DNA from 2 places in the Lysinibacillus sp. FW12 genome. Region 2 is predicted to be linked to the other one. Evidence: riboswitches for the same ligand, from Rfam matches in the RefSeq annotation. Region 2 holds a riboswitch; the other holds the start of a gene.
What was found. Region 2 has a riboswitch for cobalamin ahead of SJW71_RS14365 (ribonucleoside-diphosphate reductase subunit alpha). Riboswitches for the same ligand answer to the same signal wherever they lie in the genome.

Region 1: it holds a riboswitch for cobalamin, as region 2 does, so the genes downstream of both, SJW71_RS02595 (hypothetical protein) here and SJW71_RS14365 (ribonucleoside-diphosphate reductase subunit alpha) in region 2, are expected to answer to the same signal.

Annotation. Positions count from the first base shown of each region.
Region 1 covers NZ_CP139094.1:477,541-494,251, reverse strand. Annotated here, with positions in the region: gene SJW71_RS02640 (methyl-accepting chemotaxis protein) at 1-372, opposite strand, end outside; gene SJW71_RS02635 (arsenic transporter) at 719-2,014, opposite strand; gene SJW71_RS02630 (YebC/PmpR family DNA-binding transcriptional regulator) at 2,080-2,799, opposite strand; gene SJW71_RS02625 (low molecular weight protein-tyrosine-phosphatase) at 3,001-3,462, opposite strand; gene SJW71_RS02620 (lysophospholipid acyltransferase family protein) at 3,523-4,125, opposite strand; gene SJW71_RS02615 (putative RNA methyltransferase) at 4,204-5,037, opposite strand; gene SJW71_RS02610 (MATE family efflux transporter) at 5,040-6,407, opposite strand; gene SJW71_RS02605 (tyrosine-protein phosphatase) at 6,546-7,313, opposite strand; gene SJW71_RS02600 (ABC transporter substrate-binding protein) at 7,449-8,399, opposite strand; gene SJW71_RS02595 (hypothetical protein) at 8,383-8,940, opposite strand; cobalamin riboswitch at 9,105-9,302, opposite strand; gene SJW71_RS02590 (hypothetical protein) at 9,396-9,950, opposite strand; gene ytvI (sporulation integral membrane protein YtvI) at 10,040-11,098, shown strand; gene SJW71_RS02580 (C40 family peptidase) at 11,198-12,352, opposite strand; gene SJW71_RS02575 (ABC1 kinase family protein) at 12,678-14,666, opposite strand; gene SJW71_RS02570 (c-type cytochrome) at 14,840-15,790, opposite strand; gene SJW71_RS02565 (DsbA family oxidoreductase) at 16,026-16,711, opposite strand, start outside.
Region 2 covers NZ_CP139094.1:2,748,100-2,764,810, reverse strand. Annotated here, with positions in the region: gene SJW71_RS14435 (TetR/AcrR family transcriptional regulator) at 1-101, opposite strand, end outside; gene SJW71_RS14430 (glucose 1-dehydrogenase) at 306-1,058, shown strand; gene SJW71_RS14425 (aspartate kinase) at 1,716-3,074, shown strand; gene SJW71_RS14420 (hypothetical protein) at 3,179-3,364, shown strand; gene SJW71_RS14415 (adenosylcobinamide amidohydrolase) at 3,569-4,252, shown strand; gene cbiB (adenosylcobinamide-phosphate synthase CbiB) at 4,249-5,205, shown strand; gene SJW71_RS14405 (pyridoxal phosphate-dependent aminotransferase) at 5,192-6,286, shown strand; gene SJW71_RS14400 (histidine phosphatase family protein) at 6,283-6,891, shown strand; gene SJW71_RS14395 (bifunctional adenosylcobinamide kinase/adenosylcobinamide-phosphate guanylyltransferase) at 6,903-7,478, shown strand; gene cobS (adenosylcobinamide-GDP ribazoletransferase) at 7,499-8,275, shown strand; gene SJW71_RS14385 (histidine phosphatase family protein) at 8,248-8,844, shown strand; gene SJW71_RS14380 (bifunctional adenosylcobinamide kinase/adenosylcobinamide-phosphate guanylyltransferase) at 8,796-9,188, shown strand; gene SJW71_RS14375 (ECF transporter S component) at 9,220-9,714, shown strand; gene SJW71_RS14370 (hypothetical protein) at 9,711-10,394, shown strand; cobalamin riboswitch at 10,504-10,693, shown strand; gene SJW71_RS14365 (ribonucleoside-diphosphate reductase subunit alpha) at 10,857-13,070, shown strand; gene SJW71_RS14360 (ribonucleotide-diphosphate reductase subunit beta) at 13,083-14,123, shown strand; gene SJW71_RS14355 (hypothetical protein) at 14,275-14,583, shown strand; gene SJW71_RS14350 (hypothetical protein) at 14,570-14,968, shown strand; gene SJW71_RS14345 (hypothetical protein) at 14,965-16,020, shown strand; gene SJW71_RS14340 (ABC transporter ATP-binding protein) at 16,182-16,711, shown strand, end outside.

The DNA.
Region 1 (16,711 bases), 2.3 Mb from region 2:
GTCTCCTTCTCTAGTAGGGTGTGTTGTTAAAGTACCCTTATCATCTAGCACATAAATATAGCCATATTCACCTAAATTACCAGGATAGTTAATTGGTCGCTTCCCTTCACTATCTTTAGGACCAAGTAAAGCTTCTCGTACTCGCTCTTGTGCTACTTCTAAAGGAATATCGCCCTTTTCAACACTCTCATTTGCGAGTTCAATCAATTGCAAAGCCGATTCAACACTATTGTATAGTACTTGCTCTCCAATCTCCTCCATTCCATTTTTCGCCTTACCGTAACTAACTATTCCAATAATCAAACTTGGAATAGTCAATAGTGCTAATGAAATAATAATTAGTTTCCCCTGTATCGAACGTAAAAATCTCATACTTTAGCCCCCCCTATTTTCTTCGTTCAAATATATTAATTTATATTATGTTATGGTTTGATAGTTTTCACAATGGGTAAACGACAAATTATTTTCTAATTTCCCTTAATCTGGTTTAATTCTACATTTAATATGCAAAATGACACATTGATGGTAGTACTGTTTAATTTATGTAACAAAATAAAAAACTATTTTTCTACAAGATCTACGCTCATAGAAAAATAGTTCAAATTAATCAATAGCTTGTATTTAAGAGCTCTTCAGTGCAGACATCCAAGCCTTTTTTATTTGCCTTATAACTTGTCCTTTTAAAGAAATCGAATTGTGCCCTATTTCAATAATAAAACTAAGATATGATACTTATCCAAATAACTAATCCGACTAAAGTAGCGAACAATGTTGGGATTGTAAGAATAATGCCGATTTTAAAATACTGCCCCCAGCTAATTTTAATGCCCTTTTGAGCCAATATATGAAGCCATAATAATGTCGCGAGTGAGCCAATCGGTGTCATTTTTGGTCCTAAATTGGTGCCAATGACATTTGCATAAATTAGACCTTCTTTCATCATACCTGTTGCGCTTGTTTCGGAAATAGCTAAAGCATCAATCATGACAGTGGGTAAATTGTTCATAACCGCTGATAAAATGGCTGCTACAAATCCCATAGTAATAGTGGCTACTATAAAGCCTTGCTGCACAGCTTGGTCTAGCAAACTTGCCAATAACCCCGTCATACCTACATTTTTCAAGCCATAGACAACCACATACATACCAATTGAGAAGAACACAATATTCCACGGGGCCCCTTTTATAACTCTCTTTGTATCAACAAACGTACTGCGTTGTGCTAAACATAAGAAAATTGCCGCAACACCGCATAAAATAAAGGATACAGGGATGTGCAAAACTTCACCAATCACGAACCCCACTAATAGAATAACAATCACATACCAAGCTATTGCAAATAGTTTCGGGTCTCGAATTGCCTGCTTAGGATGCTCAACTGCCTCCAGAGAATAATCTTGTGGAATGGATCGACGAAAAACAATGTACAGGACTACTATACTTGCTATTAAAGAAAAGAAGTTAGGTACAACCATATGAATAGCATAATCTATAAAGCCGATCTCAAAGAAATCAGCTGATACGATATTTGTTAAATTACTAATAACAAAGGGTAAAGATGTGGTATCTGCAATAAAACCACTTGCAATGATAAATGGAAAAATCATTTTTTCCGTTAAGTTCAGCTTTCTCACCATTGCTAAAACAATGGGCGTTAATATTAAAGCGGCACCATCATTAGCAAATAAAGCCGATACAATAGCTCCTAAACAGGCAATATAAACGAATAAACGAATCCCGCTCCCCTTAGCAAGCCGTGCCATATGCAGAGCTGCCCATTCGAAAAAACCAATTTCATCTAATATAAGCGAAATTAAAATAATACCGATAAATGAAAGCGTGGCATTCCAAACAATCCCAGTTACCTCTAATACATCTTGCCAGGTGACTACGCCAATTAATAGCGCAATAGCTGCTCCTATACAGGCTGACCAGCCAATTGATAGTTTACGCGGCTGTACAATAACGAAAAATAATGTAACTAAAAATAAAATAATCGCTAAAGTAGTCTGCATATTTTCCTCCCTAATTAAAAACCAGTAGCCTTATAGCTACTGGTTTACTCATTTAGATTAGCGGTTTATTCACCTAAATCTGCATTGTGGAAGACGTTTTGTACATCTTCTAAATCTTCTAAAGCATCTATTAGTTTTTCAAACTTTGCTACATCGTCACCAGTTAATGTTACTTCAGTTTGAGGTAGCATAGATAGTTCTGCTACTGTGAACTCTTCAACACCTGCAGCCTTTAATGCTTCTTGTGTAGCAAAGAATTGATCTGGCTCTGCATAAATAATAACTGCTTCATCTTCTTCTAGAATATCACGAGCATCAATATCTGCTTCCATTAAAATTTCTAGTACTTCATCAGCAGTTTTGCCCTCTAAACCAATTACTGCTGTTGAATCGAACATATAAGCTACAGAACCACTGACACCCATATTCCCATTATTTTTACCAAATGCTGCACGAACATCAGATGCTGTACGATTCACATTGTTTGTTAAAGCATCCACGATAATCATTGTGCCTGCTGGTCCAAAGCCTTCATAACGTAATTCGTCAAAGCTTTCATCACCGCCACCTTTTGCTTTATCGATGGCTTTTTCTATAATATGTTTTGGAACACTATATGTTTTAGCACGTTCAAGAACTACCTTAAGTGCACGGTTTGACTCTGGATCTGGTTCGCCTGATTTAGCTGCCACATAAATTTCTCGACCAAATTTGGCATAGATACGGCTTGTGCTTTGATCTTTAGACGCTTTCTTTTCTTTAATGTTATTCCACTTACGACCCATTGTTTCCACTCTCTTTCAAAAGATAATTTTATAAAAATAATAGATACACATTTGCATATCTGAAAATGGTAATTAAATACTTATCGTATCTTTACTCTGCAAATAATAACACAATGATGCTTACAAAGCTAGATATACCAATGTTTAAGCGAACTTTTTCTAAAGCAATAACTGTTAAAATTTGCGCTATTTAGTATTGCCTTACAACAACTCTTGTTTTATTTTTACGAGTAACGCCTGACATCCCTCACGTACTAAATCGTAGGTTTCTTGAAAATCTCCCGTATAGTAAGGATCAGGGACGTCCTTATGATGCTCTGTTAAATCTAAAAAACGAAATATCTTTGGTGAATGGGGATCACCTAACATCGTACGGATATTGCGAATATTACTTTCATCCATACCTATAATGTAAGCAAATTTTTCAACATCAGCTTGTTGCAATTGTCGACCACGCATTCCTGTAGTAGAAATGCCATACTCTTTAAGCTTATCTTGTGTACCACGATGAGGGGGCTCACCAACATGCCACGAACTCGTAGCAGCAGAATCCACTTCAATTTTATCATTCAAATGCTCTTTCTCTATTAAATCACGCATGACAGCTTCTGCCATTGGAGAGCGACAAATATTGCCTAAGCACACGAAAAGTACTCGAATCATTCTACTATCCTCCCACAATAAAACACTCAAAATCAAGTTGATTCTGAGTGCCACTTTATTTTATTTGACTGCAATTCGTTTCTGTAATTCTTCTGTTAAAGCAATCAGTTCATGTTCAAGGTGTTGTGTAAATTGTTCACGACCTTCTTTGCCTTTACCTGTTACATAGAATGGCTCACCATAAATTAAATAGCCTTTGCCACGCTTCATTACATCTCCAGCATTGCGTGCACCAACATAAGCAGCAGGAACAATTTGCACCTTTGCCAGCTGTGCAATTGTAATCGCTCCTTGTTTTAAATCAGAGCCTTCTGCATTTCGAGTTCCAGATGGGAAAATCCCCACGATTTTGCCTTCCTTCAATAACTGTGAAGGAATTTTAATCACGCTTGGACCAGGATTATCACGGTCTACCGGAAAGGCATTTAAACGCTCAATAAGCCATCCAAGGCCTTTCATTTCAAATAATTGCTTCTTTGCCATAAAATGAATTTCCCGTGGATACATGGCTACACCAAGGTTTAAAATATCAACATAGCCTGTATGTGTACAAGCTATAATAAACCCACCGTCTTTTGGTAAGTTTTCTTCTCCATATACACGAGCCTTTGAGCCCATTAATTTCAATATTACTTTGACAACATTTGCTGCTAATTTATACACTGTTACATTCCTACCTTATTCAATAGTTATTCCCATTGTAATCGAAAAGACCAGTATACTGCAATTGCCTGCGACCATCTAAACCTTCCCCACTAGTAGATCTACATCGATTGTAATTGCATTTAATATGAGGTCTTTATCCTCTTTTTTATGCCAGCCCATTGGTGTCATTTCTAATAACGCGGGCACAAGATTCTCATCAAGTGGTAGAGTATAGGTAACACGTTCTTTGGTAACCTCATGAAAGCTATCTTGAAAACGTGCAACAATCTGCTCGTTAGAATAGGTTTCTTTGCTTGAATCTGCATATAATTGAGCACGCAGTTCCTGTAAGTATCCGCTTTGTGGCACAACCTTTACAATACGGCCATCAGGCGCAAGAAGCCGTTTAAACTCCTCATAATTGGCAGGTGATAAAATATTTAAAATTGCATCAAAGCTTGCTTTCGCAAACGGACTTTTCGCCAAATCACCTACACACCAAATTTGTTGTGGATAATGACGAGCTGCAGCCATTATGCCTTCTTTTGCTATATCAATTCCTATACCTATCCCATACTTTTTGGCCTTCATAATTCGAGCTAAATGTGATCCTTCTCCACATCCAGTATCAAGCACTGTTTTTGCAGGCGCTACAATCTCACTGATTTTAGCTTCCACTACATCATAGATTCCGCTATCAATTACAGCCTTGCGGGATTCAAAAAGACTCTTACTATATTTAGAGGAGACGCTATTCGTTAGCATATTGACATAGCCTTGCTTGGCAATATCAAATGAATGGTTGGCAGAACAAACCAACCTCCCTTGCTCATAAACATACATCGATTGCTGACAAACCGGACAAGCAAAAAGATTAATCTGTTGATCCATTAATGCTGCCCCTATTGCACGTTTAGATAATGCACCCATTGCTATGCCTCCTTCTGTTCGTTAGGTGAAACGAGGGCAAATCGCTCCCATTTACGGCTCTTCCATCTAAAGTATACGATAATTGCCCGCAACCATTCATCTGCTGAAATGGCTAGCCAAATTCCAACCAAGCCCCAATCCAGTACAAAGACAAATAAATAACCCAATGGAAGACTCATGCAAACCATTGACAGAAATCCGATTTTCACAGGGAACCTCGCATCCCCTGAAGCACGTAACGAGTTAATGACAACAATATTCATCGTGCGGCCCGTCTCAAGTAAAATACTTAAAGCTAACACGGATGCTCCAATTGCTATAACGTTAGGGTTATCTGTAAAAACATGCATAAGCTGCTTGCGGAAAATCGTGACAAAAGCGACCATTATAATCGTAAAAACAAATGCCGCACGTACGCTAGTCCAAAGCTGATGATAAGCATCGTCCTTTTTCCCTGCACCTACATGACGACCAATAATGATTGCTGTTCCTGTACCAATAGCAATCGCAAATAAATAGGTAAACATTGAAATATTCATGGCGTATTGTCGTGCCGCTAATGTTTCTGCTCCTAAATATGTTGCATAATACAAGAAGATGATTTGACAAAACTGATAAAGAACCTGCTCAAATGCAGACGGTAGGCCAATGTTCAATATTTTTTTTACATATTCCTTAGAATACTCGAAATAATATTGAATCTTTATACGCACTTCCATGACCTGATATAACAACCAGAAAAATACGAGTACCGCTAAACCTCGACTAATAACAGAAGAAATAGCTGCACCTTTAACACCAAGCTCTGGAAAACCTAAATTCCCAAAAATAAGACCATAATTTAAAACCACGTGCAATATATTCATACCAAGTGATACGTACATTGTTTGCTTCGTCCAACCATGTACGCGGATAATTGCAGCTAAAGCATTGATAATAGCCTGAAGGAAAATAAAACTCCCGATGATTGCTAAATAGCTTTGCGCATAGTGGAGTACTTCTCCCTGTAAATTCATCATTGTCATTAAATGACCAGCAAAGAAGAAAAATAGAATACTCATCAAAAGCCCAACGGCCAAATTCATTGTAACAGCTAAAGCTGATATTTTTGCTGCTTCGAAGAACCGTCTTGAACCTAAGTATTGGGAAACTACAATGGATGCACCATTACCAACCACTTCAAGAATCAAGATAGCTATATGGATATATTGATTGGCTGCACCTACTCCTGATACAGCATTATCTGATAAAGCACTGAGCATAAAAGTATCAGCTAGTCCCATTAACATAAATAAAAATACTTCTAAGAAGATAGGCCACGTTAAATGGAATAGACTTAACTTATTTGTCTCTTTAATTGTGTCTGCCAATACTTTCACTTCTCCTATCTTTTTCTTGAAAATCTATTGTATCTTATCACAAATTTTCAGACTGTAAAGAGGTTTATGATAAGACAGCGCTTCCACACAAAAAATCCCCTTCACATAGCTTTGTGAAAGGGCTTTTCCTTACGTCAAACAGTAAGACTGTAATTGCTTACGTTTTTCAGCTGTTAGTCCAAATTCCTGTTCCATAAAGGCAGTCTTTGAGCCATAGAGATCATCCATAGCATCCAATGCTGCTTGTAAATAATCTTCACGAGCAGACATCAATGCATAAAATTGCTGTAATTCTTGTTCATTATACTGATGCTGAATAGCTTGAGCCATTTTTTCCACCATGGGTTGTAAGTGTATATTAGTGTCTAGGTAGTCTTCCATGATTGTTTCCTCTGGTACATCTAAAGCTAGTAAAATCAGGGCGCCTCCTATACCTGTTCTATCTTTTCCAACTGCACAATGGTGAACAAGACCTAAATTATCAGGATTTTGAATGGTTTTCATTAGCTCCTTAAATGAGGGATTATTAAAAGGCATTTGCGCATAAAAATTTCGGAACATTTCGGGGCTTACTACTTTATAAAAATCTTTACCACCAGCATTTGTGGGCATTTCAAAAGCATGATTACCCTTTGCTGGTATTTGAATATATCGAGCATGTGAGAACACGGGGTTAGGATTATGCTGTGCTTCCTTGTTGTCACGGTAATCAAAAATAGTTTTAATACCTAACATTTCAAATCGCTCTTTATCTGCTGATGTCATTTTACCAAGTGCTGCAGAGCGGTAGAATAAACCCTTCTTTACAATACGTCCATCCCTTGTCTTATATCCCCCCATATCTCGGAAATTATAGACTGCCTCAAACGGAATAACCTGTGTATCTAACTGTTCCATTCACTACCCTCCCTAAATTATTAAGCATTCTTACCTTTATTCTATAGAACAAATTAAATTAATTCCAATTTTCACGCTAGGTAATAACTAACCATATAAAAATGGCTAGCCGTTAGATCGGCTAGCCTTGAATTGTTATTTAAATAACTCTGGATACACAGCTTTAGCTACTAATTCTACTGCTTCTCCAATACGTGGACCAGGACGATTAGAGATATCAGTATCAAGAGACTGTACAGCTTTATCTTGAATAGCTTTCACAGTATTCCAACCATCACGTGTCAAAATTTCCCCTATAGGATCTTCTGTATAGTTTACTGTTGTTAATATAACCTCTGGATTTTTCGCAATAACCTCTTCCTCAGACACTTGCGCCCAATTGTCTAAATCAGCAAAGACATTCTTAACATTGGCTGCATTTAATATTTCTTGCTGGAAAGTTCCAGCGCCTGCCGTATAAATATCTGGCTTAGGACTAATCTCTAAATAAACATTTTTCGGTGCTTTTACTTCTTTCACCTTTGTTTGTACTTCAGTAATTTTCGCTTTAATCTGTTCGTTTAATTCATTTCCTTTATCTTCAACACCCATTACAGCAGCTAGTTGTTCAATATCCCCATAAACATCATCAAATGATGTGGCAGATTCAATAACAAAAACTTTCAGTCCCGCATCTTCTAATGGTTTCAATGCATCCTTAGAGCCAATTGTGTAAGCAATGACCACATCTGGCTTTAAGGCTATAATGCGTTCACTATCGAAATTCTGAGAATCAGATACTCGTTCGATTTTTTGTGCTGCTTCTGGATATGTGTCATACTCTGTTGCTCCTACGATTTTCTCACCAACACCTAGTGCAAATAAAATCTCCGTATTACTTGGTTGTAAGGAAACAATAGTTTTTGGTACTTCTTTAAATTCTACTTCTACACCACGATCATCTGTTACTTTGTAGGTTGTTTGTTCAGTTTGTTGCGTATCCTGTGAAGCCTCTTTATTTTTTGTATCTTCTGAGGTACCACAACCTGCTAAAACTAATATTAGTACTAGCACTGATAGCCATTGGAAATTAAATACTTTCTTCATTCTTACTCTCCCTTTTCTTTTTCATTGGATAGGATTTACTAATAAACGGTATTTCAGCTATACCTGCTTGGTGATTCATATAGACTGCCATGACAAAGCATACATTTGCTAACAAGCCTAAGTAGTCGAAAAGGATAGCTGGTACCTCTCGTTCCTCTGAAACCTTATGTAATGTACGATATGATTTTTTGGCTTCACTGCGGCAAAGATGTAAAGCAGCAGCAGCCTCTGTGCCCTGAGGTAAAACAAAACTTTGTATTTCTTCCTTCACATGACGAACATAAAAGTCATAGCGTTCGCTTAACCAAGAAAGATCTTCTTCTGTTACTGCTAGCTTTCCTCGGACTGAACCATTGACATGGTAAGCCATAGGTAACATAATCAGCAAATCATCTGCGACAACTTGTACATCCTCCTTTTTTACTGCAGCTAATGCAACCCCTAGATGTGTTGTGAGACTATCTGTTCGAATCTCATAATCAACCGTTGAAGCCTTCTCACGCATAAACGGATAACAAGAATAACGTGCATCCTTTTTCACTTGATGTACCCCCTTCCCATTTTGATAAATTCTTACATGAACGATAGCATAAAAAAACGCCGCTCCTTTAAGCAAAGGAACGACGAAAATAACATAATGATTGCCAATTACTATGACATTACCTATGTAATTTGCCGTATATCCTCCTAGCTTCCGAAGAGTTGTTATACGTTCAAATAAAGGTCGGTCTCCTGGCTTGTACAATTCATTAATGAATTTTAATGAGCTATAAAGAACCTTCCCATCTCCTTGGAGACAGTGGTATATCTTTATAATGGCTGTACTTACAGTTGCGGAAACAGCTTCGGTTTTTCACCGAATTCCCGATTATGCTAGTTAGCACCTTTATTCTGCAAGAATATTTCATTTGTAAAGCAGTTTACCATATATTAATAGGAAAAAACAGTTGTACTCCAAATAGAAACTTTACATCTGTACAAAAAAACACCATCTCGCTACTTTGAACGGATGGCTGCCTTATATTTCTTTTTGTGTTTAACTTCGTGCTCTTCATCAATTAAGCGGTGTGCAATAGCTATTAATTTAGAGTCATTCGTTTGATCATAAAGCTTTTTAAAAGAAATAATAATATCATAGCGAATAAGAGAGGGATGCTTTTCATCCAAACATGTTTGAAATCTCTTAGCTAGATACGAGACAACTAAGTCTCTTTGTACTTGACCTGCTAATCCAATTTTCCAAATAGCTTGTAACGCGTTCCTCGCCGTGGCAAATCGCTCATCATACGTCACAGCCCAAATTTTCAAAAAATCCTCCAATACCCTTTCTTCTGGATCACTTTTTGCGGCTAAGGCACATAAAATTTGTGCAGCACGTGCACGAGCATGTCCATCTTTGTATGTAAGTGCTTGTACAAGCTGTTCCCATACTGCATATGTCCAATCTACGGGCTCCTGCATAATTTTCATTAGTTCCTCGTAAGATTCATATTGAATATCGTGGTCACGCTCTGTTAGATTACTAAAAAGTTGCAAAATCTCTTTTTCCATAATTTATCCCTACCTTTATTGATTCAGAACGTAATAAAATTTGATTTATGGTACACTTAACTTAATTTTTTCGCAAAGAAGGTGAGTTTATGAATAAATTTAATGCTAGGAAATTGATTTTTCGAGTAATTGTGATTCTATCCTTACTTGTAGCTGCCTATTTTATTATCCCTGTGTCCATGCCTTTACTATTTGCAGGTATAAGTGCATTTTTCTTAGAACCAATCGTCATGTTCTTTAAAAGGCGATGGAAGATGTCACGGAAAATAGCAGTTGCTTTTATATACATAGTGAGTGTTATGGTTATATCTATTATTTGCTATCTGTCCATTACACAAATCATGTCGCAAATAATTTTACTATCTAAGCAAGCTCCCTATTATATTTCCAAGCTATCAGATATGTGGCTCCATATGCAAGAAAATATCTCTAAATATACAGAAGACTTTCCACCAGAAGTAAGTGCTTCACTTCAAAAAACCACAATGGATTTCATAAAAAAAGTTGAAGAATTCTTTTTAAGCTTTTTTAATTATAGCAAAGTTTCAGCCTTCTTTTCAGAAATTCCAAGCCTATTTATCAGTCTTCTCGTTTATATGATTGCTCTATTCCTATTTATGCTTGATTTGCCTAAATTAAAGCAAATCACTTATAAATATTTAAAGCCCAACACTGCAAAGAAAATAAAGATTATCCTTAATCGTCTAAAGGATGCAACTTTCGGTTATATGAAGGCACACTTATTTGTAAGCTTTATTATTGGAGGCGTCACACTTATTGGACTTCTATTAATCCAGCCCAAATATGCCATAACAATGACGATTATTATTTGGTTAATAGATATTGTCCCTTTCCTAGGCTCTATCATTATTTTAGCTCCATGGGGACTTTATCATTTACTGATGGGTAACACAGCTATTGCTGTAAAATTATTCATCTTAGCTGCTATTTTACTTATTATTCGTCGAGTAGTCGAGCCTAAATTAATGGGAGACCATATCGGTTTATCTACATTGCCAACATTAATCGCCATGTTCATTGGTCTTCAGTTATTTGGTATTATCGGTTTACTTGTCGGTCCCTTTGTTATAATTTTCTTTATTGCATTGAAAGAGACAGGTGTCATTAAGTTAAACTTTAAAATTTAAAAATTTTTAAGCTAAATAAAAAAAGGTCATCTTTGTATTTTTTCTCTACAAAGATGACCTTTTTCTCATGTCAATCGTCTATTAGTTAAAGAGGCTTGCTTATTGAATACGACCGAAGCCTACTAAATATTGATTCCACCAATCAAGTGATTCAATTACGACACCGTTGTTTTGAGCATCGATCATTGTGTTGTTACCTAAGTAAATACCTACGTGCGCTACCCCAGACCCGTAGCTGAAGAATACTAAGTCACCAACTCGTGCTTCACTTGCTGAAATACGCTGTGTTGCTAAATATTGTTGTGATGCTGTACGAGGTAAAGAAACACCTGCTTGTTTGTAAGACCATTGTACAAGACCTGAGCAGTCAAAGCCTGTTGATGGGTTGCTACCACCCCAAACATAAGGACGACCTAGGAATTGCTTAGCAGTTGAAATAGCATCTCCTGATGATGCTGTACCAGCTCCAGAGCCAACAATAATTTTTTGTGGTTGACCACCACCAGTATTTTGAGTTGCTTGTACTACTGGCGTTGCTGCTTGAAGAGCACGTAAACGAGCTGCTTCTTCTTCAGCTGCTTTACGCTCCGCTTCTAAACGTTCTTCTTCTTGTTTCGTTGCAATTTGAGCTTTTAATGCAAGTGATTTCGCTTCGTTTTCAGCCTTTTTCACTTCCATTTCGCTTTCCTTTTGTTGAAGCTCTTGGAATTGTTTTTGAAGCTCTTTTTGCTTTTCATCTAATGTAGCTTTTTGTTGCACTAAGCTTGCTTTATCTGCTTCCTGTTGATCCACTAATTCTTGGTCAGCATCCATTAATGTTTTAACCGCTACGACACGGTCCATTAAATCTGCAAAGCTTTTTGCTTCAAGAACGACATTTAAATAAACGCCTACAGTGTTATCTTGTGCTTGATATGCAGCCATACGCTCACTTAAGATTTTAGAGCGTTGTTCAATACGTTTTTGTGTTTCAACAATACTAGCATCTACTTCTTTAATTTCAGCTTGTACTTGTTTAAATACTTTAACTTTTGCGTCGATCTCTTGTTGTAGCTTTGTTAATTCTTGCTCTAATTTCTTCACTTGTTTATCTATTTCAGCCTTTTTCTCGATCATTTGTTGAGAAGTTTCTTCGGCATGTACTTCTGTTGGTTGAATTGTATTAAATAATAAGCCGCCTGCTAGTGCCAATGCTAGCACCATCGACTTACGCCATTTATTGCGCTTTCCCACGTTACCTTCATTTCCCTTCATCTATCAATTTCGCTCTCGATATCCTATGTAATCACTTGAACGATTTCTATTTTAATTAATTGTTCTTATATTTATATTAGCCTTTTAAAGTTTAGCATTTCCGGCATAACTTTTATACTATTTCTCATCTATTTAATACATTAGTAAAACTCGAAATATTTCTGTAACATTAGATATAATGCGTATTTATTCTACAAATAACCAATTTAATCTACATAGCGATAAAAATAGCTTATTCGACATTAGACCTACGCATCGTTTTGTAATGTTTTTGTAATATTTCTCTACAATGTTTCAAAAAAAAGATAGGGAAAAGATTCCCTATCTACTGTTTCATTGATCTTAGAGCTTGTATCGATAATCTTACTAATAAAATGGCACATAAAAATAAACCCAAATAGGCGGCAGTATTTAAGTAAACCGCATAAGAATCATGAATAAATTGGGAGATAGCTAAAAGCGCCACGGATATAATGCCAAAGGTGATCCCTACTAAAAGCAGCACAAAGCGAGAAAACAAATGTGTAATAAAACGAGCATTATGTTCATCTGAAAAAACATCATGATGTAAAATAATCTTCCCGCTTTCAACGCGTTGAATTAGCTGATCTACTCTTCTTGGCATTTTACGTAAAGTAGGTATAAGCATGGACAGTTCTTCCTGAAGTCGCTCTTTAGTAGCCATTGGTTCTTTAAATGGCTTTAAGAAAGAGGCACGCATATATGTAGCAGAAAAATCCTTTGCCTCGGTAAAAATATCAAAACGGGAATCAATTACTCGTAAAGTGCCATCCAGTGTCACTAAGGAACGAAGAGCCAACCCTACTGCAGGATAGAACGCTAAACCAAAGTCCCTTACTACTGTAAATAATGCATGAATTAATTCTTCAGTCGGTATACGATCAACATAGGAGATTTTTAGTAAAATTTGATCAATTGCTTGCTCCATCCTTGCACGGTCTGCGTGATCAGCTTTTTCCACTAATAATGTTAAGCCATCATATAAAACGCTTGAATCATTAAGCTGAATGCCCATCAAGAATAGCTTCAAACCCTCCTGCTGTGTAGCGCCTAATCGCCCAACTGCACCAAAATCAAGCAGAACTGGTGTGCCATCTGTTTCATCGATGTGGATATTTCCTGGATGCGGGTCTGCATGGAAAATTCCAGAGAATAACATTTGTTCAAAAAATGAATATAATACTGTTCTTGCGAATTGCCTACGATCGATAGACAACCGTTTGAATTCAGCTGCCCCATCTGCTACGCTTTGCCCTCGAATATATTCCATCACAATGACATTCTCATTACTGTAGGCTGTGTATATTTTAGGTATTCGAACTTTATAGTCACTTTTCGCTAGAGCATTTTTAACCTGTAAAGTATTACGGACCTCAATATCTAAATGAATCTCCTCACGTAATCCATCCGCAAATCCACCAGCTAGCTCCCGAAAGCCTAATGACTCTGCCCAAGTTGATTTTGTTGAAAGCCAGTTGGCAAACTCCTCTAAAATTTCAAGATCATCACGCATGATTCCTTTTACTTCTGGACGCAAAAGCTTAACTACAACATCTTCATAATTTTTAAGTCGCGCCTTATGCACCTGACCAATAGAGGCAGCCGCAATGGGTTCCATTTGAAAATGGCTAAATATTTCATTCATTGGTTGTGGAAGTGAGCCTTCTAAAATTTGTGTAACTTGCTCCTCTGGTAAAGGCTTCACACGGTGCTGAAGTCTTTCTAGCTCATCTATAAAAATGGGCGAAAATAATTCCTTCCTCGTTGACAGTACTTGTCCAAATTTAATGAAAATCCCACCACATTGCTCTAATGTTGCTCTTAAGGCAATGGCAAGCTCTTTTTCATTTTCACGTTGCCTAGCATATTTAATCGTTTGCACAACACCGTTTGTGACAGCAATTTTTAGTACTTGCCTTAAACGTTTCTGTTGTCGCCAATAGCTACGCAGTCGAAATAACATGGATTTTTGGCCGTTTCGCCGGTCTCCTGTTGCTATACCACTTGGATCAAACAGTTCAAAAACTAAATAGAGTAACATAGAAATGAGTAGCATACTCCCAATCCAAATGAGCGTACTGACTTCTGTCACCGTTTGCATCATCGTTTCTGATAAAAAATCCGTATGGCGCAAATAAGAATACCAGTAAACAAAAGAGGTTAATGTCACACTAATAACAACCGATAGCACTCTACGAACAAAATTGATATTGGAGCCAATTAATCGTCCACTAACAATGTAAATCAAACCAGATACTATGATAATTTGGATCAAAAACTTCAAAAAAATCAACAGTGTCACCTCCTGCACCATTTCCATCTCTTACTACCGCTAGTATAGCAAATTTATGTACTAACTTTCTTTTACAAGGATCATAACTAATATTTTGTTATCCAAAATTGCCCATGAGCCGCTTAACTTAACAAATAGGAAAGGGACGCTGTCAGCCAGCATCCCTTCAGTCATTAGTTAGTAGAAAGCACTTTTTCCCAATCAATTGTGCCATTTTTAATTTGTTCTCGTTTTTCTTTATTCATAATGTCATTTGGGCGCCCGCCTTTTGGCCAGTCTTTATCGTGGTTTGCCCATTCTGGTCGATCCTGCGATAAAATAAAAGCGGCTAAATCAGCAGCATCCTGATCTGTTAAAGTACCTGCTGCTCCGACTGGCATATTGTTTTGAATATAACCAGCCATTTTTGATATCCGCGCCATCCCTGCTCCATCATTGAAGGAATTATCTCCCCATAATGCAGGACCTGTATTTGCACCCGTACCAGAACCATCAGCAGCATGACAAGCTATACAGGACTGTCCATAAAGCTCCTCACCATTTGCAACATCTGGAATCGGAACATTCTTCATATCACTTGTACCAGCCCATTCACGTTTTGCTCCTATTGGTACACCTTCAGAAATATAAGCAAAATACGCTACCATGGCCTCCAATTCATCACTATTCATTTCAAATTTTTTACCATTCATACTACGAACCATACAGCCATTAATACGCTCTTCTATCGTCACAACATCACCAGAGCGTCCAATATATTGTGGATAATTTGCCATGACCCCTACTAACGACGATGCTTGCTCATCATAGCCTGCTCCTGCATGACAGCTTGTGCAAGATAATTGATTCCCCACATATTCATCTGCTGCAACATGTGTGTTATTCACTAGCTCATAGCCGTATAATATCGCCTCTTTCATAGGTCCATCCGGCACCTCTTCAATACTTGGTGGAGCATAGACCAACGACTGAGCAGCTGCTGTTGTTGGTATTTGTGTCTGCACTGTCTTTTCATCCTTGCCAGCATTTGACTCTACTGAAATTTTGTCGCTGACAATTGTTCCAACAAAGATTGAGCCTGCTAACAGTACTGTCCCTGCTACTCCTGCTACTATAGGTTTCATCTATAATACCCCCCTTTGTATCTTCCTTTTCATTTTAGCAACATAGCAATTATTTGGATGTGATTTTTCTCACACATACCTAAAACAGAACCATTAAGATGATAAAAATGGTTAAAATATACATTTTTATTGTCCTACAACAAAGAAAACAAGACTTAATACCTCTTGCAGTATATAGCCATATCTGAATAAAAAAGTGTCGAGCACATCATGTACTCGACACTCATCTAGCCTTTTACAATTTACATACTCCATCGGCACATACAGACTCACCATTTCCCATTATCTTTATTATTGGTTGGATACCCGCTATTTCCGCCGCTTGATGTAAAGTTTTTACAAAAACCTCATTTGGTTCAGCGCCTTTAATACCATATCTATTTTCAAACACAAAGAATGGTACACTTTGTACCCCCAGTTGTTGGGCATCATAGCGATCCTGTTCTAATGCTTCACTAAAGTCAGCCGATGTTATGATTTTCTTCGCTTCTTCCACATTTAAATTTAATTTCGCAATAACTTTTAATAAAAAATCGTCATCATTTACATCTTTACCCTCTTTAAAATAACCAGCCATTAATGCTTCTGTATAAGCCGTCGCTTTACCAAATTGCTGTGTCCACTTCGCTAAACGATGTGCTTTTTCAGTATGGGAAGTGGACATCTTAGCAAATTCATAATCCAAACCAACCTCCATTGCTTTCATAGCTATGCCCTTGACCATTTCTTTTACTTCTTCTAGCGTGATATCATATTTTTTAGCCATCGCCTCGTAAAAGGTTGGTGCATTCACTTTTGGTATATCTGGGTCTAATTGAAATGCTTTATATTCAATTTCCACTAGTCCTGTATAGCCTGCAATATCAATTGCCCGTTCTAGTTCTCGCTTGCCAATATAACAAAACGGACATGTGAAATCAG
Region 2 (16,711 bases):
ACTGTAATTTTCTCATAGCCTTGTTCATCGATTAATTCCACCAGTGCATCTCTCAATAATTGGCGTGTTCTTATTACGCGTGGATCCATTTTTTTCGACATTTTTAAGCTCCTTGTATTAAATGATCGATTTAATCAACGTTTTAAATTAAGTTGTTGCGAAAGCGTCACATTCGCGTTCGCTGTTGTTTGCCCTTTTCAAATAGCAGGTTATAATTATATTAACGACACGGTGTCGATAATACAACTAGTTGTTAACATGTTCACGAATTGTTCATTTATAGATAAAGGAAAGGAAGTTTTAATATGGGTCGTTTAAATGGGAAAGTAGCAATTATTACAGGAGCGGCAATGGGAATGGGCGCATCAGAGGCAAAATTATTTGCTCAAGAAGGGGCAAAGGTGATTGCAACAGATGTACAAATCGAGCCATTGAACAACTTAGTTAAAGAAATTAAAGAAAACGGCGGAGAGATTATTGGTCTTCAACATAATGTGACTTCTGAAGATGAGTGGAAGGCAGTAATCGCAGAGGCTGTGAAGGCTTATGGTAAGGTGGATGTTCTTGTAAACAATGCAGGCGTTTCATCACCAAAAACAATTGCTAATATGGAAATGGATGAATGGAATAAAGTCATGGACATTAACCTTAATGGCTGTATCATCGGTATGAAATATGTCATTCCTGAAATGCAAAAAGCTGGTGGCGGCTCCATCATCAATATTTCTTCGATCGGTGGTATCGTAGGAATGGCTGGGACAAGCCCCTATACCGCAGCAAAAGGCGCACTACGCGTTCTTTCTAAATCGGCTGCGATCGAATACGGCAAAGATAAAATTCGCGTAAATTCTGTGCACCCAGGTATTATCGTTACACCAATGGTAGCACCTACCATGGAAGAGGGCGGTGCACTGCCATTCTATCAAACTTACACACAACTACCATACTTCGGTGAACCTGAAGATGTAGCGTATGGCGTAGTCTTCCTAGCATCTGACGAATCCCGCTTCATGACAGGCGCAGAGCTAGTCATCGATGGCGGCTGGACAGCAATTTAATAGAGTACAAGAAAAACTAGGCGACACGCAACGTGAGCCTAGTTTTTTTGTTGAATTAAGTGAATACCCGCGGAAGAGAGGCTAATACCCGCGGAAGCGAAGTGAATCCCCGCGGAAGAGAAGTGAATCCCCGCGGAAGCGAAGCGAATACCCGCGGAAGGGAAGTGAATACCCGCGGAAGGGAAGTGAATACCCGCGGAAGCGAGGCGAATACCCGCGGAAGGGAAGTGAATACTAGCGGAAGCGAAGTGAATCCCCGCGGGAGTAAAGCGAATACCCACGAAATCAGATCCACACGCTAGAAGTAAAATCCCATTCAAATCAACGTTGTGAACAGGCAAAAGAGCACAAACATAGTGGATAATTGTGCATATCATAGGGGGAGAAAGCGTTTTCTTCATTTATATAGAAGAAAGTCAGAACGGAAAATTTCACGATTATGTGAACGTCACGAAAAAAAATTCACAAAAACCTTAACTATTTCATATGAAATCCGTATAATAAATCAAACAGTACGAAAAATGTCCATATTTCTCGATAAATTGCGTGAATTTTTTAAATTGTATTGACGTAGGAAACGATAATTTGTACACTGTGTACATTCAATTGTTTTTTGAAGGCATACAATTAATTTGAAAAAGTTAGGATTTGATAGATATGATCGTGTGTAAATTTGGTGGAACATCTGTAGCAAGCGCAGAACAAATTCAAAAAGTGGCAAACATTGTGAAATCTAATCCGGCACGTAAGATCGTTGCCGTTTCAGCACCAGGGAAACGTTCTGGTGACGATATAAAAGTAACAGACCTATTAATACAATTAGCAAATGCAGCGTTACAACAAGAGAATACGGAAGAAAAATTGCAGACTGTTGTGGATCGATTTAGAGCGATTGCGGATGGTTTGGGGATAGATTATGCCATTTGTGACGTGATTGCGGAAGATTTACGTGAACGTGTACAAGGTGACAAAACGAACGTGGAATTATTCATCGATAGCATTAAAGCGGCAGGTGAAGATAATAACGCCAAGCTCATTGCTGCCTATTTTAACGCGATTGGTATGCCCGCACGCTATGTCAGTCCTAAAGATGGGCTAGTGGTAAATGATTTACCTGAACGAACATTTGCTTTACCAGAAGCGTATGCTAATTTAGCCCCTTTAAAAGATACAAAAGAAATTATTGTTTTCCCAGGTTTCTTCGGTTACACTAGAGCGGGCGTATTGCGAACATTTGACCGCGGTGGCTCTGATATTACAGGCTCCATCTTAGCAGCAGCTGTTGAAGCGGAGCTCTATGAAAACTTTACGGATGTGGATTGTGTGTTCTCTGCGAATCCGAAAGTCGTCAATGATCCAGTGGAAATTAAAGAAATTACGTATCGCGAAATGCGCGAATTATCATATGCAGGCTTTTCAGTGTTCCATGATGAAGCGTTAATGCCTGTCTACAAGATTGGGGTGCCAGTTAACATAAAAAATACAAATAATCCATCAGCCCCAGGTACACGTATTGTACCAAGCCGTCCTGCAACAGGTCGTCCAGTTACAGGTATCTCGGCAGACAGTGGCTTTTCAACTTTATATGTCTCTAAATATTTGATGAATCGCGAAGTAGGCTTTGGACGAAAGCTACTCCAAATTTTAGAAGATGAAAATATTTCTTATGAACACACACCATCTGGTTTAGACGATATTTCTGTCATCATGCGTTCAAATCAACTAACACCAGAAAATGAAGCACGTATTATTAGTCGTGTAAAAGAAGAGCTGCATGCAGAGTATGTAGAAATGCGTCACGGTTTTTCAATGATCGTGATTGTTGGCGAAGGGATGCGTCATAATACAGGATTAGCTGCCCGTGCTGCCACAGCGATTTCAAGAACTGGCGCAAATATTGAAATGATCAATCAAGGTTCTTCTGAAGTGAGCCTCGTGTTCGGTGTCCTTCAGGAATATGAAAACCGCATTTTACAAGCGCTTTATGAAGAATTTTTTGCGCATGCGAATGCATAATGACACAATCATCACTAATCCAAGACTTTCTAGCTTGGATTAGTGTTTTCTTTTTGCTGAGAATACGGTAAAATCGAGGGCGTACATAGTTGGGAGGGTTTTTCGTGAAGAATTTAACAATTGGTATGCTTTTTTCGATTATTGGGATACTTTTTGTCTGTTTAACGATTATGGATATTTTACCGTCGTCGACAAAAACAATGAAAATTGTTTACATAGGCATTGGTTGGGTCTTTATTATTATTGGCTCTGTGATCCGCTTTAAAAATCTGAAACAGAAGCAACAATAACGCTTTGAAAATGGAATTGTGGCAATAGGCAAAGTTATGATACAATTTCAAAGAAAATAAATAATTTGAGTATTATGAAGTTGTTATTCTGTACAAACGTTCAGAAGGTTCAAATTTTAATAAAGAATCGACAGTACAAATTCTTCTTTGTAAGAATTTGTTTTTTTATGTTCTATTCCATATTTATCGCGAGGAGGCGATCGATTGCCTATACTGACAAAGGATTGCATTCAAATTTTTGACCAATATGTGGCCCTACAAACCGATTCACCCATGAAGGTTGTATCCTCAGCCATGCATAATCCTGGCTTTGGTCATTATACCCATTTACTGAATCGAACGGTGCCTATTACCTATGATGAGCGACAGCCACATCTTGAATTACAGCAGTATTTGCAGGCACAACACTTTCCGTTAGACAACACGGTGGCGATGATGACGGCAGTCCAGGCCAAGTTTGCGACCATTCGTGACTTTACATATGAAGGTATTCAGCTTGTCGTTATGATTACTGCGGGATTAGGAAATGCGGTGGATATTACGCGGGCTTTTCATCGGGAGGAGCAGTACCATGCAGGCACCATTAATACATGGCTAGTCATTAATGGAAAACTATCTGATGAAGCGTTATTTCAAGCCATGATTTCAACAACGGAAGCCAAGGTCAAAGCGTTAATGGATGAAGGGATTACAGACCCAACAACAGGCACACAAGCTACAGGTACTTCTACTGATAGCTTGTTGATCGCTTCAACAGAAGAGGGAGACTTTCATCAATATGCTGGTCCTATTACCATGCTTGGTAAGGTCATCGGTTACGGTGTCTATGAGACAATGCGTGAGGCGATCAGCAAATACAAAAAAGATAAAGAGGAGAGGGCTTTATGATGGCTATCGTAATTGCCTGTATCATTGGGCTTTTGTTGGATTTACTCGTAGGAGACCCTCCTAAACTCCCTCATCCTGTACGCTGGATTGGACACTTGATTCAATCGCAAACGGCGCTCTGGAATAAGGGCAAATGGCGAAAGCTGCGTGGCATGGTGATGGCTCTTGCAGTCGTAGGCACGACCATGTTTGTGGTGACATTGATTTTGCTTCTTAGCTATCAGGTAAGTATTATTTTTGGCATCCTTGTAGAGGGACTTCTCATTGGGATTGGCCTCGCTCAGCGGAGCTTGAAGGAGGCTGCGATGGCTGTATATGAGCCACTTGTTAAAGGTGACTTTGCAGAGGCACGTGTCAAGCTGTCGTGGATTGTCGGTCGTGACACCGATAAGCTGGGAGAAGATGAGATTGTGCGTGGTGTAGTAGAAACGGTGTCTGAAAATACAAGCGATGGTGTGACAGCTCCACTTTTTTATGCCTTCTTATTTGGTGCAATTGGTTTATGGGGCTATAAGGCTGTCAATACATTAGATTCAATGGTTGGCTATAAAAATGACAAATACAAAGACTTTGGAATGTTCTCGGCAAAGCTCGATGATGTATTGAATTTTATTCCAAGTCGAATGACAGGCTTCCTTATTGTCCTTGGCACGAAAAATGAAACTGATCGAACGCTTGGCAAGCGGCTAAAGATTTGGGCACAGGACGCTAAAAAGCATCCAAGTCCAAACAGTGGCTATTTAGAGGCAGCGACGGCCGTTCAGCTAGGTGTGCAGCTTGGTGGGAAAAATACGTATCAGGGGGTTGTCTCTCATAGGGCTATTATGGGAGAAAAATTAGTCCCTTTGACGAAGGAACATATTGCAACATCTATTATTCATATGCGTATTGCCACAATACTCTTTACGCTTGTGATGTTAGCTGTGGAGGTGCTTATTTATGCCATTACCTAATCACGGAGCAAATCCGCACAATGTCTATCAGCAATTAGGCTTAACGATGCCAGAAGTAGTTTATGATTTTAGCGAAAATGTCAATGCTGAGGGACCACCAGCCTTTGTAGAGGCTCGTTGGCGAACACTTTATTCGCTTATTCAGCGCTACCCAGATCCTGATGGCGAGCCTTTTTTAACGAAGGTTGCTGCTTTTCATCAGGTCGCAAAGGAGACGATTTTACTAGGCAATGGGGCATCAGAGCTCTTTAGTGTAGTAGCAAGACGCTATGCGGGCAAACGTGTCATTATCGTACATCCAACTTTTTCTGAATATGAGCGAACTTTGCGGGCTGCAGGTGCGGATATTGTGCCTATTTTGGTGACTGATTTTATTCATTACACATTGCCAATGGATGTGCTCAAGCAGGAAATGGAGAAGGCGGACGCTCTTTATATTTGTACGCCAAATAATCCAACAGGGGTATTACCGAAAAAAGAAGATTTACTCGCTTTAGTGGAGCACGGAAGAAGTGTTAGCTGTGAGCTTGTGATCGACGAGGCCTTTATGGATTGGGTGGGTGAAGCGTATTCTATGATTCATCATTGCGCGCAAAATCCACATGTGATAGTGGTGCGTTCGATGACCAAAATGTATGCGATTCCAGGTTTACGACTTGGTTATTTAGTCGCGCATTCTTCCATTGTAAGCACTTTAAAGGACATGCTGCCTCATTGGAATTTAAATGCCTTTGCACTTGTGATTGGTGCAGGCTGTTTAGATGAACAGCAGTATTGTCAGCAGGCGATTGCCTATGCGACAACACAAAGAGGGCGATTACATCAGTATTTACAAGAAAACGGCTGTCAAGTAACGAACAGTGTGACGAATTATGTGTGCTTCACGTTACCACAAGGACAGCAGGCCGATCCCTTTTTCACGTATTGCCTTGGACAAGGGGTTGTCTTACGTCATACAAAAAACTTTCAAGGGTTACAGGGTGAATGGTTCCGTATAGGGATAAAAGATATTGCGGCCATGACTTCTTTACATAATTGTCTGCAAGCTTGGTTTAACGCAAATAAGGGGAGAGAAAAGTGACAACTTTTTATCTAGTAAGACATGGGGAAACACAATGGAATCAAGAGCAACGACTACAGGGCTGGCTGGACTCTCCATTAACGGAAAATGGTAGAGCAGCAGCACAAAGACTTCACAAGCAACTCCAGCCTATTCAGTTTGCAGCTGCTTATTGTAGCTCAAGTGGACGTGCAAGGGAGACGATGGACATTTTGACCACTAAGCGCAAGCTTCCGATTATTTATGAGGATGATTTACGTGAAATCTATTTAGGGGATTGGCAAGGCCAAACAATTGAAGACATTCTCGCCAATCATAAGCTTGATTATGAGCTCTATACTAATTACCCAGCACAGTTTGTTGCAACACATACGGAAAGCTTTGGTGCTGTGACAGAAAGAGCCATGTTTACATTAAAGAAAATAGCGGATCAACATCCCGATGAAACGGTTCTCATTGTCTCTCATGCAGTAACCATTAAATGTATCGTTAACGCTATTTTACAGAGAAGTATAAGTGAGCTATGGACAGCCCCATACATTCATGGAACAAGTGTGACAGTGATTGAACGACAAGAGCAACAATGGGCTGTGAAAGAAATTGGCAATCTTCATCATTTACAATAGGAGGTGTCCTGATGCCACTCATTTTTATTACAGGTGGTGTTCGTAGTGGGAAATCCCATTTTGCTGAGCGAACAGCGATTCAGCATTACCAAGCACAGCTAGGTCCCACAAAACGTTTAATTTATCTGGCTTCTGGCATCGCCTTAGATCGTGAAATGGCTAAGCGGATTGACCGACATCAGGCAGATCGGCAGGCACAACCTGTGCAGTGGCTAACGGTGGAGGCACCCTATGACATGGCAGAGGTTTTAGCAACACTCCAAGATGGGGATGTGGTGCTGTGGGACTGCGTGACAACGTGGCTAACAAATGCTTTTTATGAGGGCTTTGACAGTGGTACGCCATGTATAGAACAGCCAGGCTGTTTAGAAAACAAGCTAGTGAACATCAAACAGGCCATCCTTTCATTACTAAATAAGGATGTGACTTTTTTAGTTGTCTCCAATGAACTATTTGATGAGCCACCATATGATAGTGATGAAGTAGAGTTATACCGACGAACACTCGGCCAATGGCATCAATGGTTCGTTGCCATTGCACAGGAGGCCTATGAAATGAATTATGGTATTGTAAAGAGATGGAAATAATCAAGAAAGAAGGCAAGACGATGAAAACTGTTTGGCATAGCCTACAATTGGCATTTCAATTTTTTACGGTTTTGCCAGTACATAAAGAGCTACCGTTAACTAGGCCAACGATTACAGGGATGTTTGCCTGTTTACCTTGGATAGGAGCGTTAATGGGAACAACTGTGGCAGCAGTACTCTACGGTCTCACACAGTGGACAGCGAGCAGTGAGGTCATGCTAGCTTTTATAATCATAGCGCTTTTTGCCTTATGGACTGGTGGTTTGCATTTAGATGGCTTTATTGATATGGGTGATGCTTATTTTTCCTACCGAGATCGGGACAAGCGGGTAGAAATTTTAGACGACCCACGTGTTGGCGCTTTCGGTGTATTGTCTGTGCTGTTTTTACTAATGGGGAAATTTGTTGTCCTCCATGAGCTTTTCGTCCAACACAAATTCGCCTTATGGATGGTGCTGTTTGTACCTTTTCTCACTAGAGTTGGGATGAGCTTTTATTTTCTGTCCCTCGACTGTTCGAAAGAAAAAGGTCTCGCGTATTTTTTTAAATCCCATATTCACGCAAGTCTCTTAAAAGTGTTCATGCTGTTATCACTGGGCATAGCTCTGGCGGTTGTTGTCATTTTTACTCAATTCTCTCTGCTGCCCATTGTATTAGTTATTGTTTTAGCATTCGCACTGTTGATTTTTAGACAATTTACGCTACGTAATTTTGGTGGTGTATCAGGGGATTTACTTGGTGCATCTATTGAAGGGATGGAGGTTGTGCTATGGGTGACATTGTTACTGTGCGCTTGATTCGGCATGCGCCAACAAAGGAGAATCTAGAAAAACGCTATCTTGGTTGGACAGATGCCCCATTAGCTGATCCAACCACGCTTTCTATGGTGGATGATGCTGTAACAAACGTATATGGTAGTGATTTACGGCGCTGTCGAGAAACCGCTGCTCATTATTTTCCGAACGCAAGCTATCAAGCAGATGCTCGCTTTCGTGAGACGAACTTTGGTGCATTTGAAGGGAAAACATATGATGAATTAAAATCGAATGCTCACTATCGTGCATGGCTAGATGATCCGATTAAGACGCCACCACCACAAGGAGAGGCTTTTCATGACTTTGTGGCACGTGCTGTGGAAGGCTTTAGCCATTTACCGAAGGATGAGGATCAGTATGCTTTAGTGGTGCATGGCGGGGTCATTCGTGCCTTACTCGTGGCCTATGCCCCAACAGAACAGCCTTTTTGGTCGTATGATGTACCACATGACAAACAATTTATTTTAACGTTTACAAGAAAGGCTTGGGAGGAGGGAGCAAGATGCACGTCTTTATTGGAGGAGCCTATAACGGTAAAACCGACTATGTGATGGGCTTGTATAAAGAGCGACAGGTCGCCCTTGTCGATGGCAATCTACCAGAGATCGCACCAGCCTGTGAAGTGCTAGTGATTAGAAATTTAGAAAACTGGTTGATGACTCAAAATCTAGAGGACGATGACCAAGTGGTTCAAGCGGTACTTGCAACCTTCAGGAGGCTTGAACAGCACTGTATGCTAGCGCTCATTGTTAACGATATGGGGCGCGGTGTTGTGCCAATAGACAAACAAGCGCGACTCTTACGCGATACATGTGGTCGTTTATATCAGGCTTTATTCATTGAAGCCGAGCAAGTTGTACGTATTTGGTACGGACTTGCCGAACAGCTGAAGTGAGGTAAACATACTACAGAAAAGAGGACATGGAATGGATCGACAAAGATTAAGGAATTGGATATTGACAGCAATGGTAGCAGCCATTTGTGCAGTAGGGGCAGTTATTAAGGTGCCGGCATTTATTTCGACTGCTGCACTCGACTCGGCTCCTGCCTTTTTGGGCGTAGTCTTTTTATCCCCATTTTTTGCAGGTCTTGCTGGATTTATCGGTCATTTTATTACAGCGTTGACTGCTGGATTTCCATTAGGACCACTACATCTTATCATCGCGATCGAAATGTTCATAGTCGTGTGGATCTTTGGCGTAATGCATAGAAAAGGTCTACATGTTTGGAAATGGCCAGTGGCACTCGTATTGAATGGCATTGTGGCACCATTACCTTTTTATTTTTTAATAAGCCCCGCCTTTTTCTGGGGTGCATTAGGTAGCATTCTTATGGCAACTGTTATTAACCTAGTCATTGTTGCAGTAGTGATGCCTGTTTTATCAAAGGTCTTTTTGCGTAAGGAAGGTCGCGTTCAATGAGAAATGCTATGAAAGTGGGCACGTTTATTGTGACAATGGATAATGCGGCAGCCATTGGGGAAAAGCCACAAGATGTAGTGTCAGCATCTGACCAACTAACAGCTTACATGACAGCACGTGTGACATTTTTAGAGCAGCTTGCGGCACAGGCATTACCTTGCCAAGTTTTACTCGCTAATTTCTCTGGTGATACGGCATGGACACGTTATGAAAGAGGTATTCAACAGGTGTTTGAGGAAACTGGTATAGCCTGTCCTGCAATCGCAGGAAGTACGGAATCGAATATGCCCACGCTACAGTCAGGTGTAGCCATTACGATGCTTGGGGAAATACAACAACGTCAACCATTTGACCATGAACAGCTCAGCTGGTACACTTATGGCTTGCCGCTTGTAGGGGAAGAAGTGTTAGCGCATCCAGAAGACGTTGCACAGCTTCAGCCCATTTTTCAGGCATGGCAGGCGGAGATCGTGCAGCAAGTTTGGCCAGTCGGGTCAAAGGGGCTACAAGGCGAATTAGCGCGTCTTTTTGGACAGCAACTAGTTGAAAGTTCGCTTGATCTGACCAAATCAGCAGGTCCTTGTTCGGTCATTTTGCTTGGCATCGATCCTAAAAAAGAGCAGCAGGCACAAAATTTTTTCCAAAGAAATTTTGAAAAACTACGCAAAACTGCACCGTAATAGGGCTTGTTTCGAGCAAAAGGGCTGCCTTAAAAATCGCAAGGTACGAAACACCTATTGCAACACGAAACACAATATGTTAGATTTGTTTAGGAGTTAAAACACAATATATAGTATTTGGACAAGCGGTACCAATATGGTTTAAAAGGGAATTCGGAACAAGAGTCATCTTAAGCCGAAGCTGTCCCCGCAACTGTAAGTGCTGACAAATAATCAAGAGACCACTGTTGAAAAAACGGGAAGGTGATTATTTGGAGGAAGCATGAGCCAGGAGACCTGCCGAGATGTTCAAGACAGCAACACATTCTTCGGGGATTGAGAAGTGGAGGCGAGAGATTTGTTCACTTCTTTGTGTGCACGTCCTTCATTTCCATTTCCGATTTTACAGCGATCACGTAACCGATAGATGTTGCGTGATCGCTTTTTGTGTTGCTTGGAGAAAGAAAGGGAGCGAATGTGTACATGACAATTCAAATCGAACAGCAACTAGCTAAGTTAAAAAATAGTTATACGGAGGATGAGCTTGAAAGCTTTGTAAGGTTATCGGATCGTTGGCTACGAAAAAACGACAATGCCACATTTGAAGCATGGGCGGATGCGATGATTTTACAAACACTTAGCCTAATTGATGAGGAAGAGCCCTATTGGACATTTGTGGCTGCACACATTTATTTAGAAAAATTATACGATCAATTTGCAACGCGACGTGGGGTTTCACCAAAGGATGTTTATCAGGAATTTCCAGCTCATCTTGCGCACTACACGGAAGCGGGCTTATATCATGAAAGCTTAACAACGAAATATAGTGAGCAGGAGCTTCAACAATTAGCCAGCTATTTAGAGCCTAGTCGTGACGAGTTATTCACGTATATTGGCTTGAAGACATTAATGGATCGTTATGTTGTGCGTGATTATACAAAAACACCTGTAGAGCTCCCACAAGAGCGTTGGATGGTCATTGCCCTGACATTAATGCAAGATGAAACAGAAAATCGTCTAGAAAAAGTGCGAGAAGCTTACTGGGCGATGAGTAATTTATATATGACTGTTGCAACACCGACACTATCAAATGCTGGTAAGACACATGGTCAGCTTTCAAGTTGCTTCATCGATACAGTGGATGACAGCCTACAAAGCATTTACGATACGAATACGGATGTCGCAACATTGTCTAAATATGGTGGTGGTATAGGCGTTTACATGGGCAAAATTCGTAGCCGTGGCTCGTCCATTAAAGGCTTCAAAGGTGCATCAAGTGGTGTGCTACCGTGGATTAAGCAGCTCAATAATACGGCTGTCTCTGTCGATCAGCTAGGGCAACGTCAAGGAGCCATCGCGGTTTATCTTGATGTGTGGCATAAGGATGTCTTTACGTTTTTAGATTTACGCTTAAACAATGGTGATGAACGACTACGTGCCCATGATATTTTCACAGGGCTATGCTTACCAGATCTATTTATGGAAACAGTAGAAGCCCGTGGAGAATGGCACTTATTTGATCCACATGAAGTACGTGAAGTGATGGGCTTCTCTTTAGAGGATTTCTACGATGAAACAAAGGGCAATGGCTCCTTCCGCACGAAATATGCAGCATGTATTGCTAATCCATTATTAAGCCGTGAAGTAGTACCAGCCATCGATATTATGAAGCGTATTATGCGCTCACAACTCGAAACTGGCGTTCCATTCATGTTTTACCGAGATGAAGTGAACCGCATGAATCCGAATAAGCATGAAGGAATGATTTATAGTTCGAATTTGTGTACAGAAATATTCCAGAATATGTCTGCTACAGAGTTTGAATCCATTACATTAGAAGACGATGTTATCGTGACTCGTCGCAAGCCTGGAGATTTTGTGGTTTGTAACTTGTCCTCTATTAATCTAGGAAGAGCCGTGCCTGCTAATGTCTTAGAGCGGTTAATTCCGATTCAGGTACGTATGCTTGATAATGTTATTGCGTTAAATACTATCCCTGTGAAACAAGCAGAGCGTACGAACCTACGCTACCGTGGTATTGGACTTGGCACATTTGGCTGGCATCATTTATTAGCCTTAAAGGAAATTCAGTGGGAATCAGATGAAGCTGTAGAATTTGCGGACAAGCTTTATGAGGACATCGCCTACCTAACAATTCGTGCCTCTAACGCTTTAGCAAGCGAAAAAGGAGCGTATCCATTATTCGAGGGCTCTGATTGGCAAACAGGTGCCTATTTTGAAAAGCGCGGCTATGACAGCGACAAATGGAATGCTTTACGTGAGGCAGTGGCGAAAGAGGGAATGCGAAATGGCTATGTTATGGCAGTAGCCCCTAACTCATCGACATCGATTCTAGCAGGAAGTACGGCGTCAATTGATCCGATTTTCCAAAAGAGCTACTCAGAAGAGAAGAAGGATTACAAAATTCCTGTAACGGTACCAGATTTATCACCCGTAACGACTTGGTACTATAAATCAGCTTATTTCATCGATCAAAATTGGACAATCAAACAAAATGCAGCCCGTGCTCGCCACATTGACCAAGGCATTTCACTGAATTTATATGTTCAAAATACGATTAAAGCGAAGGATTTACTGGCACTGCATATGAATGCTTGGGCAAGTGGTGTGAAAACGACCTATTATGTACGCTCCACATCAGTAGAATTATTAGAATGTGAGTCTTGTGCAAGCTAGGAGGAAAAAACAATGACAACGATTACGAAACGACAAATTATGGATAAGGAAGCACCTAACCGTTCTACAGGTATCGTTAATGGGCGCTCCTCCAATATTTTAAACTGGGATGATGTCCGCTTTAGCTGGGCGTACCCTAAATATAAAAAAATGCTAGGAAACTTCTGGACACCATTTGAAATTAATATGAGCAATGATGTTAAGCATTTCCCTGAGCTGACGAAAGATGAACAAGAATCATTTTTAAAAATTATCGGTTTATTAGCGCTATTAGATAGTGTGCAAACTGATTTTGCAGGCAAGGTAGCCGATTATTTAACAGATTCTAGTTTAAATGCGTTAATGATTATCTTAGCGCAGCAAGAGGTTATTCATAATCATTCCTATTCGTATGTGCTTTCCAGTATCGTCAACAAGGATGAGCAGGATCGTACCTTTGATTTTTGGCGTACAGAGCCCGTTCTAGAACGACGCAATGATTTTGTTATAAAAGGCTACCAGGCTTTCTCAGAGGAGCCGACTGTCGAAAATATGCTTGAGGCCATTATTTATGATGTCATTTTAGAGGGCTTATTCTTCTATTCGGGCTTTGCCTTCTTCTATCATTTAGCACGCAATCAAAAAATGGTCGCTACGTCTACAATGATCAATTATATTAATCGTGACGAGCAGCTCCATGTCGATTTATTTGTGAAAATTTATCAAGAACTATTAGAGGAATATCCAGAATACGATACACCTGAACGTCAGGCTCGTGTTCAGGAAATCTTCCGCGAAGCCGTTCAACTAGAAATCGATTGGGCCAATGAAGTCATCGGCGATAAAATTGAAGGCCTTGATGTTGAGGACGTCCATAATTATGTCCACTTCTATGCCAATGTTCGCTGTAATCAGCTTGGCGTAGACCGTCCATTCGAGGGCTATCGTAAAAACCCATTAAAATGGATTAAAGCCTATGAAGATGTAGACCTTGGCAAAACCGACTTCTTCGAGCAACGCTCCCGCCAATATGTCAAAGTCAACGTCGAAGATAACGGCTTTGATGATTTGTAATCATCGTGTCACACCACCCCCATGCCCACTTGCATGGGGGTGTTTTACTTGGGTGGAATCGCTACGAGGTTGAGAAGTGTTCGCTCGATATTGGTTGATTGGCTCGGTGGAAGGGTGGCCTCCTCTTTGAAGAGAGTAGCCTACATGAAAGGTGGGGACTCCGCTCGAAAGTGTGAAGCAACCGCTCAAAGGAAAAGTGAATCCGCTCGAAAATAGTGTAAACCCGCTCAAAGGAAGGGTGAACCCGCTCGAAAGAGAGAGCAACCCGCTCAAAGGAAGGGTAAACCCGCTCGAAAGAGAGAGGAAGCCGCTCAAAGAAAGGGTGAATCCGCTCATAAGTGAGAGGAAACCGCTCAAAGGAAGGGTAAATCCGCTCGAAAGAGAGAGGCCACCGCTCAAAGGAAGGGTAAATCCGCTCGAAAGAGAGGGAAGCGCTCAAAGGAAGGGTGAACCCGCTTGAAAGTGAGAAGCAACCGCTCAAAAAAGGGTTGTCCCCGCTCGAAAATGAGAGGAAACCGCTCAAAGGAAGGATGAACCCGCTCGAAAGTGAGAAGCAACCGCTCATAAAAGGGTTGTCCCCGCTCGAAAATGAGAGGAAACTGCTCAAAGGAAGGGTGAACCCGCTCATAAGTGAGAGGAAACCGCTCAAAGGAAGGGTAAACCCGCTCGAAAGTGAAAGGCCCCCGCTCAAAGAAAGGGTGACTCCGCTCATAAGTGAGAAGCAACCGCTCAAAGGAAGGGTGAACCCGCTCATAAGAGAGAAGAAACTGCTCAAAGAAAGGGTAACCCCGCTCATAAGTGAGAAGCAACCGCTCAAAGGAAGGGTAACCCCGCTCAAAATGTGAAGCAACCGCTCATAAAAGGGTTGTCCCCGCTCGAAAATGAGAGGAAACCGCTCAAAGAAAGGATGAACCCGCTCGAAAGAGAGAGGAAACCGCTCAAAGGAAGGGTAACCCCGCTCAAAAAAGGGTTGTCCCCGCTCGAAAATGAGAGGAAGCCGCTCAAAGGAAGGGTGAATCTGATCAAAGGAAGGGTGAATCTGCTCAAAGGAAGGGTAACCCCGCTCAAAAATGTGAAGCAACCGCTCATAAAAGGGTTGTCCCCGCTCGAAAATGAGAGGAAACCGCTCAAAGAAAGGATGAACCCGCTCGAAAGAGAGAGGAAACCGCTCAAAGGAAGGGTAACCCCGCTCAAAAAAGGGTTGTCCCCGCTCGAAAATGAGAGGAAGCCGCTCAAAGGAAGGGTGAATCTGCTCAAAGGAAGGGTAACCCCGCTCAAAAATGAGAAGCAACCGCTCAAAAAAGGGTTGTCCCCGCTCGAAAATGAGAAGCAACCGCTCAAAGGAAGGGTGAACCAGCTCGAAAGTGTGAAGCAACCGCTCAAAGAAAGGGTGACTCCGCTCGAAAGAAAGAGGAAACCGCTCAAAGAAAGGGTAACCCCGCTCGAAAATGAGAGGAAGCCGCTCAAAGAAAGGGTGAACCCGCTCGAAAGAAAGAGGAAACCGCTCAAAGGAAGGGTGAATCTGCTCAAAGGAAGGGTAACCCCGCTCAAAAATGTGAAGCAACCGCTCAAAAAAGGGTTGTCCCCGCTCGAAAATGAGAAGCAACCGCTCAAAGGAAGGGTGAACCAGCTCGAAAGTGTGAAGCAACCGCTCAAAAAAGGGTTGTCCCCGCTCGAAAATGAGAGGAAACCGCTCAAAGAAAGGATGAACCCGCTCGAAAGAAAGAGGAAACCGCTCGAAAGAAAGAGGAAACCGCTCAAAGAAAGGGTGACTCCGCTCATAAGTGAGAGGTCCGCGCTCAAAGGAAGGGTAACCCCGCTCAAAAATGTGAAGCAGCCGCTCAAAGAAAGGAGGAATCCGCTCAAAGCGAGAGAACCCCGCTCATCAAAGGCTTGACTCCGCCCGAAAGTGAATGGCCCCAGCTCAAAAGTCAGAACCCACTCATCCATTCCGACGAGTCCAGAATATTACGTGACTCGAAAAATTATTGCCAAATGGGAATGATTTTCAGTTATAATGAGGAACGAATGGGATTTAAAAAGAACGGAGACGAAGGTATGCAGGCAGTTAAACAGTTAGGGCAGTATTTGGGGCCCTATAAATTTTTCACGTTGATTGCACCTCTTTTGATGGTGTTGGAGGTGACGATGGATTTAATTCAGCCGACCATTATGCAGCATATGATTGATACGGGGATTGTCCAAGGTGATCATCAGTATGTATTGAATATGTTTGTGTTAATGCTCGGCAGTGCAGTATTTGGGCTTGTTGGTGGGGTTGGTTGCTCCTACTATAGCTCGAAGGCGGCGATTCATTTTGCGTCGGATGTTCGGCAGGCTCTGTATGAGAAGATGATGACGTATTCGGCTAAGGAGCGAGATGCGTTTACGACAGGGAAGCTTATCACTATTTTAACGAGTGATGTGGAAAGTATGCAGCGGGCGTTTATGATGACGCTGCGTATTTTTGTGCGAGGGCCGCTGTTGTTTATTGGGGCAGTCATTATTGTGTTTGTAACTGCGCGGGAGCTTTTTTCCATCCTCCTTATTATTGTGCCATTGCTGATTATTGCCATGTATTTTTTCAC